Regions from separate parts of the Streptomyces sp. NPDC060035 genome, predicted to be linked through region 2. Evidence: predicted binding sites of a transcription regulator. Region 2 holds the regulator's gene; the other holds the start of a gene.
The links. Region 2 encodes HrcA, which represses chaperone genes, less so after heat shock. Its sites were predicted from a motif close to TTNGCACTCNGNNNNNCNGAGTGCNAA; they were not measured.
Positions count from the first base shown of each region.

Region 1: the regulator HrcA is predicted to act here: its motif matches at 1,077-1,103, upstream of groES (co-chaperone GroES).

Region 1 covers NZ_JBHWVO010000022.1:4,806-11,151, reverse strand. The annotation lists gene ACFWBQ_RS28640 (polysaccharide deacetylase family protein) at 1-853, shown strand, start outside; gene groES (co-chaperone GroES) at 1,258-1,566, shown strand; gene groL (chaperonin GroEL) at 1,667-3,289, shown strand; gene ACFWBQ_RS28625 (SDR family NAD(P)-dependent oxidoreductase) at 3,448-4,221, opposite strand; gene ACFWBQ_RS28620 (MOSC domain-containing protein) at 4,276-4,944, opposite strand; gene ACFWBQ_RS28615 (LysR family transcriptional regulator) at 5,025-5,915, shown strand; gene ACFWBQ_RS28610 (WhiB family transcriptional regulator) at 6,012-6,341, opposite strand.
Region 2 covers NZ_JBHWVO010000032.1:68,722-75,067, reverse strand. The annotation lists gene ACFWBQ_RS33665 (ABC transporter substrate-binding protein) at 1-2,094, opposite strand, end outside; gene ACFWBQ_RS33660 (DUF3097 domain-containing protein) at 2,242-3,060, opposite strand; gene ACFWBQ_RS33655 (MBL fold metallo-hydrolase) at 3,086-3,808, opposite strand; gene hrcA (heat-inducible transcriptional repressor HrcA) at 3,974-4,990, shown strand; gene dnaJ (molecular chaperone DnaJ) at 4,991-6,127, shown strand; gene ACFWBQ_RS33640 (nitronate monooxygenase) at 6,258-6,346, shown strand, end outside.

The sequences.
Region 1 (6,346 bases), on a different contig from region 2:
TGTCGCCTCCGGGTGCGCGGCGGAGTCCGGCGGCGGGGCCGCGCAGGGGAAACCGGTCGCGGAGCAGTCGGGTGCGGCCGCCCAGGCGGGGCCCGCACCCGCGGTCGACACCCATGCCGAGCGGCTGAAGCGGCAGCAGGCGGCCCGCGTGGCCGCCGCGAAGAAGTGGGGGCTGGCCGAGGTGCCGCTGGCCGCCCCGGCGCCGCCGGCCGTGAAGCCGCACATCACCACCCGTAAGGGCTTCGAGGTCGAGGGCGGGGAAGAGCTGCCGCCGGTGTTCACCACCGTGCCGACCAAGGAGCGGATCGTCTTCCTGACGATGGACGACGGCGCGGAGAAGGACCCCGAGCTGCTGCGCATGATGACGGAGCTGAACATCCCGTACAGCGCCTTCCTCAGCGACTACGTGGTCAGCGACAACTACGGCTACTTCAAGGAGATGCAGGCGCGCGGCGTCACCCTCAGCAACCACACGCTGAACCACCGCTATCTGCCGGGGCTCACGAGGACCGATCAGCGCCGGGAGATCTGCGGCGAGCAGGACAAGATCGAGAAGTACTTCGGGAAGCGTCCGACCCTCTTCCGGCCGCCGTTCGGCAACTACGACCGCGACACCCTGCGCATCGCCAAGTCCTGTGGGGTCAAGGCCGTGCCCCTGTGGTCCGCGGAGGCCTTCCCCGACCACATGGAATGGCGGGAGTGGGACCGGGAACTGCATCCCGGCGACATCATCCTCACCCACTTCCGCGGGCGCGCGGACTGGAAGGGATCCATGGCGGACATGGTCCGCCGCGTCATGAGGACGATCACGGACGAGGGCTACGCCGTGGCGAAGCTGGAGGACTACGTCTGAGGGGCCTCGGGCCGGGCGCACGTGCCTGTGGAGGGGTGCGCGCGCGTCGTCGGCGCTGTCCCCGCAGGCCGTCCGGCAGCAGGCAGGGCGCGACCGTACCGTCGTGCGGAACGCCACGGCGTGCCCCCGCGTTGTCCGTACGGTGACCGTGCGGACTGCCGGTCGATGCCGGGCCCATGTGCCGCCGGGCGACTCGGCCGCGGCGCCACGCGAGGGTGGTGAATTGGCACTCCGCTTGACCGAGTGCTAATCGCGGTCATAGTCTCATGTCTGGCACTCCCCACTGGAGAGTGCCAGCACCACTGCGCGACAGGGCAGGTCCGGCACCCGCGACGACGGATCGACCTGGTCGCCACCCACAGACTGTTAAACCCCGTGAGATCTCCGAAGGGGGAGACCGGATCGTGTCGACCACCAGCTCCAAGGTTGCGATCAAGCCGCTCGAGGACCGCATTGTGGTCCAGCCGCTCGACGCCGAGCAGACCACGGCTTCCGGCCTGGTCATTCCGGACACTGCCAAGGAGAAGCCCCAGGAGGGCGTCGTCCTGGCCGTGGGCCCGGGCCGCTTCGAGAACGGCGAGCGCCTTCCGCTCGACGTCAAGACCGGCGACGTCGTTCTGTACAGCAAGTACGGCGGCACCGAGGTGAAGTACAACGCCGAGGAGTACCTCGTCCTCTCGGCTCGCGACGTGCTCGCGATCATCGAGAAGTAATTCACCCACGTTTGCTTCTGTTCTGCGCCCCTGGCCCCCTGCGAAATACCTAGCCGGGCGGTCAGGGGCGCAGTTCGTTTGAGAGGACAGAAAACAGCCCATGGCGAAGATTCTGAAGTTCGACGAGGACGCCCGTCGCGCCCTTGAGCGCGGCGTCAACAAGCTTGCCGACACGGTCAAGGTGACGATCGGCCCCAAGGGCCGCAACGTCGTCATCGACAAGAAGTTCGGCGCTCCCACCATCACCAACGACGGTGTCACCATCGCGCGCGAGGTCGAGCTCGACGACCCGTTCGAGAACCTCGGTGCCCAGCTGGTGAAGGAGGTGGCGACCAAGACCAACGACGTGGCCGGTGACGGCACCACCACCGCCACCGTCCTGGCCCAGGCGCTCGTCCGCGAGGGCCTGCGCAACGTAGCCGCGGGTGCTTCCCCGGCCGCCCTGAAGAAGGGCATCGACGCAGCCGTGAAGGCCGTGTCCGAGGAGCTCCTCGCGACCGCGCGCCCGATCGACGACAAGTCCGACATCGCCGCCGTGGCCGCGCTCTCCGCGCAGGACACGCAGGTCGGCGAGCTCATCGCGGACGCGATGGACAAGGTCGGCAAGGACGGTGTCATCACCGTCGAGGAGTCCAACACCTTCGGTCTGGACCTCGAGTTCACCGAGGGCATGGCCTTCGACAAGGGCTACCTGTCCCCGTACATGGTGACCGACCAGGAGCGTATGGAGGCCGTCCTCGACGACCCGTACATCCTGATCCACCAGGGCAAGATCGGCTCCATCCAGGACCTGCTCCCGCTGCTGGAGAAGGTCATCCAGGCGGGTGGCTCCAAGCCGCTGCTGATCATCGCCGAGGACGTCGAGGGCGAGGCGCTCTCCACCCTCGTCGTCAACAAGATCCGTGGCACCTTCAACGCCGTCGCGGTGAAGGCCCCGGGCTTCGGTGACCGCCGCAAGGCCATGCTCGGCGACATCGCCACCCTCACGGGTGCGACCGTCATCGCCGAGGAGGTCGGCCTCAAGCTCGACCAGGCCGGTCTGGACGTGCTGGGCACCGCCCGCCGCGTCACCGTCTCCAAGGACGACACGACCATCGTCGACGGCGGCGGCGAGTCCGCCGACGTCAAGGGCCGCGTCAACCAGATCAAGGCCGAGATCGAGTCCACGGACTCCGACTGGGACCGCGAGAAGCTCCAGGAGCGCCTCGCGAAGCTGGCCGGCGGCGTGTGCGTGATCCGTGTCGGTGCAGCCACCGAGGTGGAGCTCAAGGAGAAGAAGCACCGTCTGGAGGACGCCATCTCCGCGACCCGCGCCGCGGTCGAGGAGGGCATCGTCTCCGGTGGTGGCTCCGCTCTGGTCCACGCCGTCAAGGTCCTCGAGGGCAACCTCGGCAAGACCGGCGACGAGGCCACGGGTGTCGCGGTCGTGCGCCGCGCCGCCGTCGAGCCGCTGCGCTGGATCGCGGAGAACGCGGGCCTCGAGGGCTACGTCATCACCTCGAAGGTCGCCGAGCTCGAGAAGGGCCAGGGCTTCAACGCCGCGACCGGCGAGTACGGCGACCTGGTGAAGGCCGGCGTCATCGACCCGGTCAAGGTCACCCGCTCCGCCCTGGAGAACGCCGCGTCCATCGCGTCGCTGCTGCTCACGACCGAGACCCTGGTCGTCGAGAAGCCGGCCGATGACGAGGCCGACAACGGTCACGGCCACGGTCACTCCCACTAGTACGGTTCCGTACGCAGCCGAGGCCCGGTACCCCCGTCGCGGGGGCACCGGGCCTCGGCCGTTGTGCCGGGCGAGGTCCGGCATCCCGTCGCGGCGCACCGGGTCCCGGCCGTCGTGCGGCGCCCGTCCCGGGGACCGCACGGTGACCGGCTCGCCCGCTACTTCGGACCGTACGTGCGGCCCGCGCGGGACGTCACTCCGCCCAGCAGGCCCCGGGGGGCCAGCTTCACCAGGCCCATCAGCGCCTTGTACCGCGCGTCGGGAATCGACACCGACCTGCCCCGGGCCAGATCGGCCAGGGCCGCCGCGACCAGCTTGTCCGCGTCGAGCCACATCCAGTCCGGGATGTTGCCGGTTCCCATTCCGGCCCGCTCGTGGAACTCCGTCCGTACGAAGCCGGGGCACAGGGCCATCAGCCGCACCCCCGACCCCGCGAGGTCCTTGGCCGCGCCCTGGGTGAACTGCACGACCCATGCCTTCGACGCCCCGTAGGTGCCCCGGGGCAGGAAGGCCGCCACGGAGGCCACGTTGACCACCCCGCCGCGCCCGCGCTCCTGCATCCCGGCCGCCGCGGCCGAGGTCAGCCGCAGCACGGCTTCGCAGTGCACCTTCAGCATCGTCAGCTCGTCGGCCATGGGCACGTCCAGATAGCGCCCCTTGTTGCCGAACCCGGCGTTGTTGACCAGCAGGTCGACGGAGTTCTGGCGGTCCCTCAGGCGCGTTTCGACCGCCTCGATCCCTGAGTCGGTGGACAGGTCGGCCCTCAGGACCTCCGCCTCGATGCCGTGCCGGTCGTGCAGTTCCGTGGCCTGGACCCGCAGCCGTTCGGTGTCACGCGCAACCAGCACCAGATTGTGCCCGTCACCCGCGAGCCGCCGTGCGAAGGCGGCCCCGATCCCCGCCGTCGCGCCCGTAATCAGTGCAGTCGTCATATGCGGCACGTTAGTGCCCGGTGACCGCGGGCCGTTCATCCGCCCGGGGGATGGTCATGACCCGTACTTCTCCAGGTACCCCCGCGCTTTGCGCAGCGCCTCCGGGTGCAGCGCGTCCCCGGCGGCGAGCAGGTGGGGCAGCAGCTCCCGCTCGGTCGTCATCGCCCGGAACTCCAGGGCGGCGGTGACCTCGTGGTCGGGGCGGTGCACGATCGCGACCGGGTCCCCGGCACGGATCGTCCCCGGTTCGATCACGCGCAGATACGCGCCGGTGGCCGCCTCACGCGTGAACCGGCCGATCCAGCCCTTCTCACCGACGTGACCCGCGAACGTACGGCACGGAATGCGGCCCGACGTCACCTCCAGGAGCAGCTCGCCGCCGACCCGCCAGCGCTCCCCGATCCTGGCGGTGCTCACCGGCAGGCCGAGCGTCGTCAGGTTCTCGCCGAACGAGCCGTTGGGCAGGGTGCGGCCCAACTCCCGCTCCCAGCTGTCGAGCTCCTCGCGCGCGAAGGCGTACACCGCTTGATCGGAGCCGCCGTGGTGGCGCAGATCGCAGACTGCGTCACCGGCCAGGCCGCTGCCGCCCGTGCCCTTGGGGCCGGGGTCGCAGACCCGTACGGGGCCATCGGCCGGACGCTTGTCGATTCCCGTGACCCCGCCGGGTCCCTGGGTGTGCGCGGAGGCCTCGGGGCGGCCCAGATTCACGGTCAGAAGCTTCATGCGCACACGCTAACCACTCAGTGCTCAAAGATGTTCATGATAAATCCGCTGATCCCTCAAGACTCGCTTATGGTTGAGAGGTGATCGAAGCCCGCCATCTCCGTGTCCTGCGCGCCGTGGCCACCACCGGTTCCTTCTCCGCCGCCGCGCGCGAGCTGGGCTGCACCCAGCCTGCCGTCAGCCAGCAGATGAAGGCCCTGGAGTCCTCGGCGGGCACCCCCCTGCTGATCCGAACGGGGCGCGAGATGAGGCTCACCCAGGCAGGTGAGGCGCTGGTGCGCCATGCGTCCGGCATTCTCGCGGGCCTGACAGCGGCGGAGGAGGAGGTGGCCGCGATCGCCGGCCTGCGGGCCGGCCGGGTCCGTCTCGTCTCGTTCCCCAGCGGGAGCTCCACCCTCGTCCCCGGCGCCCTCGCGGCCCTGCGCGCCGCGCACCCCGGAACCCGCGTCTCGCTCGTCGAGGCCGAGCCGCCGCGGTCGGTGGAGATGCTGCGCGACGGGGACTGCGACATCGCGCTGGCGTTCCGTTACGGGGTGCCCGGCGGCGAGTGGGACGACCTGGTGGTGCGCCCGCTGCTCGCGGACCGGCTGATCGGCCTGGTGCCCGAGGGGCACCGGCTGGCGGGGGCCGAATCGGTGGGAATCGGTGAGCTGGCCGACGAGCCGTGGATCGCGGGCTGCCCGCGCTGCAGGCGTCAGCTGGTGGAGGTCTGCGAGGCGTCCGGATTCACCCCCCGGATCGACTTCGCCACGGACGACTACCCGGCGGTGATCGGCCTGGTCGGGGCGGGGCTGGGCGTCGCCGTTCTGCCGGAGCTCGCGATCGAGTCGGTACGCCCCAAAGGGGCCCGTACCGTCACGGTGGAGCCCGCCGTGGAGCGGGAGATCGTCGCGCTGACCCTGCCGGACCTGGCCCGGGTCCCGGCGGTGGCGGCCACCTTGGATCAGCTGACCCTGGCGGCCGCACGCTGAAGCCGGGCGGCACGCGCCGCACCCGGTGCGCCGCGTCCGACGAGGGCGCGTCAGGTCTGAAGAAACGTTTCTGCGTCGATCGGGTCGCAGAGAACGTCAGTGCTGTCCGGGGCCCCGGTCGGTCGTCGAATGGGCCGAGATCAGGCGGTTGCGTGCGCGGCCCATGAGCTCCTCGCGCTCGTCCTCCGTCAGGCCGCCCCACACGCCGTAGGGCTCCCGTACCGCCAGGGCGTGCGCTGCGCACTCGGCGCGTACCGGGCAGCGCATGCAGACCTCTTTGGCCGAGGTCTCACGGGCGCTCCGTGCCGCCCCGCGTTCTCCTTCGGGGTGGAAGAACAGTGAACTGTCGACCCCACGGCAGGCGGCCAGCAACTGCCAGTCCCACAGATCTGCGTTGGGTCCGGGAAGGCGGGAGAAATCTGCCATTGCGT
Region 2 (6,346 bases):
GACGACCGCCTGCGGATCCGTCAGCCTGTCCGCCAGCTGCCCGGCGATCAGGCCGAGCGCGTCCGCCTGCTCCTCGTCGGTCGCGGCGAGGCCGAAGTAGTTCGGGTAATCGCGGGCCAGCCCGCTGTCGGAGTTGGTGGTGTCCACCACCGGCAGCCCGGCGCGCTGCAGCAGCCCGGTGGCATCCGCGCTCTCGGTGGTGTTGCGGCCCAGGCCGGCCACGCCGACGACGGAAGGGTCCCGCCGGGCGACCTCGACGATCTTCTGCGCGGCCGTCGTCTGCCGCAGCATGTCCTGACCGCCGTTGGCCGTCAGGACCCGGAGCTTGACGGTACGGTTCGCCGTGTCGTTGACGGACCGCTGGTGGAGAAAGACACCGGTCAGCTCCTCCAGGCCCTTGCGGGTGTCCTCCTTGTTCCTGTCCGTGCCGGTGAGCGGGCCCGCGTAGACGATGGTGACGTGTGGTTCGCCGGGCTTGATGTCGGCGTTCTGCTCCCGTATCGCCCGCTCGATCCGCTCGAAGGTGATGCCCTCGCCCACACCGCTCAGCTCCAGGCCGTTGCCCTCGGCGAAGAGCACCTGGGGAGCCGTGGCCACCCCGATGCACTCCTTGGTGCCCTCGGGACCCGGCAGCCTGACCGCATCCGTGCTGCGGCCGACGAGCGGGCCGTAGCAGTAGGTCTCCTTCCAGTGCTCGCTCCACAGGAAGGCCCCCAGCAGTGCGCCGACCAGGACGAGGGCGACGCTCGTCCGCGACATCACCCACCACGCCCAGGTCCGGCGCACGCGCTCGGTGACGAGCTGGGCGTGGGCGTGCTCGTGGGTCAGCTGGCCGGTGGACAGGGGCAGCCGCAGTACCCAGGCCAGCGTCACGGCCGCCGCGGGGGACTGGCCCACGCTCAGGTCGTCGACCCAGCTCTCGTACCGTGCACGGGCCCCCGACCTGGCGGCGCCGCTGTTCGCGGCCGGCTCCGGGGGCAGCGGCGGGGTGCGCCGCATGATCTGCGCGGCCGGCAGGGAGGCCAGGAGCAGCAGAGGGTCCACCTCGCTGCGCCGGGAGCGGACGTTGTTGATCGCGTTGATCAGCAGGACGCCGCCGTTGTCGTGGGTGGCCGTCGGCAGGAACACCACGGGCGGGACGGTGCGCTTGCCTCGCCGCCAGTCCAGGGCGTGCGGCCGATAGTTGTCCAGCAGATCCTCCAGCAGTGCCTGGACCCGCAGCTCCAGATGGAACTGGCGCGCGTCCTCCACGCCCGCCCCCGCATCGGCCACCCGCTCGGCGACAGCGGCCGCCCTGGCCCGAATCACCCGCCACGAACGGCTGGGCGAGAACCGCGACCAGCCGTCGGACGGATATCCGGTGCTGGACGCGGCCAGCGAGGAGGTGGTCGCCAGCCACCGGCTGGCCCGGCGCAGCCACAGCAGCGGCGGCGCCGCCGTGGTCACCAGCCGCACGACCGCGAGGCCGAGCAGGGCGCCGGAGGCGACCAGGGCGGTCAGCAGCCAGCCGATCTCGCCGAGCAGCACACTGAGCACGGCGATGAAGACGGCACCCAGGAAGGTCTCCGGCCGGATCGACGCGCGCAGCGAGCCCCACCAGTTGTTCCCCCTCGACCGGCTCGCCCGCCAGCGCAGGCTGCCCAGCTGCTCCAGAATCCGTTCGTCGCGGTCCTCACGGGCGGCGCCCCGCTCGGGCTGCTGCGCGAGGACCGTCGCGGTGGCCTGCTCGATGGCGTCGAGGAGACGGGAGCGGGGAAAGGCGAAGGGCTTGTACTGCGAGGTGCCCCGGGTCTCCCAGGGCCGCTCGGTCAGCGCGCGCACCATGGAGAGTGCCGCCTCGTACGGGGTGGAGCCGTGGCCGTCCAGCAGCTTCACGGGGACGCGGCGCAGCTGGTTCGCCCGGTGCACCTGGCGGACGATCTGCGCGACCCTGTCGTCGATGTCGGCTCCGGCACCGGCGTCCTCGGCCTGCGCGACCACCAGGGGCATCACGGGCCGGTTGACCCGGTACTGGTCGATCAGCTGCTGCATGAGGTGGAAGACAGCGGAGGCCGCCTCGTTCTCCGCACTGTCCCGCCACACTTCGCGCGCCATCCGCCCCCGGCCTTCCCCTTTTGCCTGCTGGGCCCGTCCAGCCACGTGAAACCGTCGGGCCCCTCACCTCTCAATAACCGATGAGGCGTGTGTGGCGCGGGCATTCATGGGGATCGGTACCGGATCCTCTTCAACGGCCTCGGGACATCAGGCAGGAAGCGTGACGAAGTCGATCAATTCCTCGACACGACCCAGGAGTTGTGGTTCCAGGTCCCGGTAGGAATGCACCGTGGAAAGAATGTGCTGCCAGGCCGCGCCCGTGTTCTCCGGCCACCCCAGCGAACGGCACACGCCCGTCTTCCAGTCCTGGCCCCGCGGCACGACCGGCCACCCCGCGATGCCCACGGACGACGGCTTCACCGCCTCCCAGACATCGATGTACGGGTGCCCCACGACCAGCACGTCCTGGTCCGTGACCTGCGCGGCGATACGGGACTCCTTGGAGCCCGGAACCAGGTGGTCGACCAGGACGCCGAGCCGGGCATCGGGGCCCGGGGCGAAAGCACGCACGATCGCCGGGAGGTCGTCGATGCCCTCCAGGTACTCCACGACCACGCCCTCGATGCGCAGGTCGTCGCCCCAGACCCGCTCGACCAGCTCGGCGTCGTGCCGGCCCTCCACATAGATCCGGCCTGCCCGCGCCACCCGGGCCCGCGCCCCGGGGACCGCGACCGATCCGGAGGCCGTACGGGCCGGCCCGACCGGTCCTCCGGCCGCCGGGCGTACGAGGGTGACCACCCGGCCCTCCAGCAGGAAGCCGCGCGGCTCCATCGGGAACACCCGGTGCTTGCCGAAGCGGTCCTCCAGCGTGACCGTCGGCCCCTGGGCCGTCCTCTCGCAGCGGATCACCGCACCGCAGAAACCGGTGGCAACCTCCTCCACGACCAGATCGGGATCGGCGGGGACCTCGGGGACGGGAGCGGACCGCTTCCACGGCGGGGTCAGGTCCGGCTGGTAGCTGCGCATGGCACGACGATAGATCGCCGGCCCCTCAGGACACGCCGAACCGAACGGCCAGCCGATCGCGCTGCGCCCGTACGAACGCGGCGTCCACGACGGCACCGTGCCCCGGTACGTACAGCGCGTCCTCGCCGCCCAGGGACAGCAGCCGGTCCAGCGCGGCAGGCCAGCGGGCCGGTACCGCGTCCGGGCCCGCCTGCGGTTCGCCGGACTCCTCGACCAGGTCGCCGCAGAGCACCACCGAGGGTGAGCCCGGCACCAGCACCGCGAGGTCGTGGCCGCTGTGGCCGGGCCCCACGTTGGCCAGCAGCACCTGGAGCCCGCCGCCCAGGCCGAGCGTCCACTCACCGCTCACCTCATGCCGCGGGGCCACCAGGACGTCCGTCGCCACGGTGGCGTCGTGCTCGGGCATGCCGTGACGCACCGCGTCCGCGCGAAGCTCCTCCGCGCAGCGCCCCAGCAGCTCCTTCGTGCCGACCGCCCCGTAGACCTCCGCCCCGGCGAAGGCCGCGGTGCCGAGGACATGGTCGAAATGCGGGTGGCTCAGTGCGATATGCGTCACCCTCCGGCCGAGCAGCCCCTCGGCCCGGTTCCGCAGTTCGGCGCCCTCCCGGAGCGTCGAGCCGGTGTCGTAGAGCAGTGCGCCCTCCGTCCCGGCGACCAGTGCGGCCGTCGCGTCCCAGACGGGAAGGCGCCGGCGCCCCGTAACGTTGCCCAACCGCTCCCAGCCGTACTCTTCCCAAGAGGCGTCCATGCAACGACGCTATCGGCAACGACCTGCGCAGTCCCGCGACGGCGTGGCCGGTCGGCCTTGCCCTCGGCCCACCCCGCCCCCGTACACTGACCGGGGGGATTGCTGGCACTCGAAAGCGCAGAGTGCCAGGCAGACACCGGAGAACCACAGCTGGAGGTGTGCGCGATGCTCAGCGAACGCAGACTCGAAGTGCTGCGCGCCATCGTCCAGGACTATGTCGGCACCGAGGAGCCCGTCGGCTCCAAGGCGCTCACCGAGCGGCACAAGCTCGGGGTCTCCCCGGCCACCGTCCGCAACGACATGGCGGTGCTGGAGGACGAGGGCTTCATCGCCCAGCCGCACACCAGTGCGGGGCGCATCCCGACGGACAAGGGGTACCGGCTCTTCGTCGACAAGCTCGCGGGCGTCAAGCCCCTGTCGTCACCGGAGCGCCGGGCGATTCAGAACTTCCTCGCCGGAGCGGTCGACCTCGACGACGTCGTGGGCCGGACCGTGCGGCTGCTCGCGCAGCTGACCCGGCAGGTCGCCGTCGTGCAGTACCCCTCACTGACCCGCTCGACGGTGCGGCACGTCGAACTGCTGGCGCTCGCCCCCGCCCGGCTGATGCTCGTACTGATCACGGACACGGGCCGGGTCGAACAGCGTATGATCGACTGCCCTGCTCCGTTCGGTGAGACCTCTCTCGCCGATCTGCGGGCCCGGCTCAACAGCCGGGTCGTGGGACGCCGCTTCGCGGACGTTCCGCAACTGGTGCAGGACCTGCCGGAGTCCTTCGAGAACGAGGACAGGGGCACCGTCTCGACGGTGCTCTCCGTACTTCTCGAAACTCTGGTCGAAGAGACGGAGGAGCGGCTGATGATCGGCGGCACCTCCAACCTCACCCGCTTCGGGCACGACTTCCCCGTAATGATCCGGCCGGTGCTGGAGGCATTGGAGGAACAGGTCGTGCTGCTGAAGCTGCTCGGTGAGGCCAAGGACTCGGGCATGACCGTACGTATCGGGCACGAGAACGCCCACGAGGGCCTCAACTCCACGTCCGTCGTCGCGGTCGGCTACGGTTCGGGCGACGAGGCAGTCGCCAAACTCGGCGTGGTCGGACCGACCCGCATGGACTACCCCGGAACGATGGGAGCGGTACGCGCAGTGGCACGTTACGTCGGACAGATCCTGGCGGAGTCGTAAGTGGCCACGGACTACTACGCCGTACTCGGCGTGCGCCGCGACGCATCTCAGGACGAGATCAAGAAGGCATTCCGCAGGCTCGCCCGCGAGCTGCACCCGGATGTCAACCCGGATCCGAAGACCCAGGAGCGGTTCAAGGAGATCAACGCCGCTTACGAGGTGCTGTCGGACCCGCAGAAGAAGCAGGTCTACGACCTCGGTGGCGACCCGCTGTCCGCTTCCGGAGGCGGTGGCGCGGGCGGTTTCGGACAGGGCGGCTTCGGCAACTTCTCCGACATCATGGATGCGTTCTTCGGCACGGCGTCGCAGCGTGGACCCCGTTCCCGCACCCGGCGCGGCCAGGACGCGATGATCCGGCTGGAGATCGACCTCTCCGAGGCGGCCTTCGGTACGACCAAGGACATCCAGGTCGACACGGCGGTCGTCTGTACGACCTGCAGCGGTGAGGGAGCCGCACCCGGCACCTCCGCCCAGACCTGCGACATGTGCCGCGGCCGTGGCGAGGTCTCGCAGGTCACCCGGTCCTTCCTGGGCCAGGTCATGACTTCGCGGCCCTGCCCGCAGTGCCAGGGCTTCGGTACGGTCGTGCCGACGCCGTGCCCCGAGTGCGCCGGTGACGGCCGCATCCGCTCGCGGCGCACCCTCACCGTGAAGATCCCGGCAGGTGTCGACAACGGCACCCGGATCCAGCTCGCGGGCGAGGGAGAGGTCGGCCCCGGCGGCGGTCCGGCCGGCGATCTGTACGTCGAGATCCACGAGCTCTCGCACGCGGTGTTCCAGCGGCGTGGCGACGACCTGCACTGCACGGTCACCATCCCGATGACGGCCGCGGCGCTCGGTACCCAGGTGCCGCTGGAGACGCTGGACGGCCTGGAGGAGATCGACATCAGGCCGGGCACCCAGTCCGGTCAGTCGGTTCCGCTGCACGGGCGCGGCATCACGCATCTGCGCGGTGGCGGGCGCGGCGACCTGATCGTGCACGTCGAGGTCATGACCCCGATGAAGATGGATCCCGAGCAGGAGCGCCTCCTGCGGGAGCTGGCGAAGCTGCGTGGCGAGGAGCGGCCCACCGGCCAGTTCCAGCCGGGCCAGCAGGGGCTGTTCTCCCGGCTGAAGGACGCCTTCAACGGCCGGTGAACCGGATTCCGAGCGTCACCCGCACCGCCCGCCGGTTCTCCGGCGGGCGGTGCGGCGTTCGGCGGCAGGCCGTATGCCCAGCGGAAACGGCTGATTCGGCAGGCCGCACGGGACGTGGCACGATGCCGTCATGTCCTTGGCGCTGACCGATCTCTGCCGGTATCCGATCGTGCAGGCCCCGATGGCGGGCGGTGTCTCCTGCCCGCAGCTCGTCGGGGC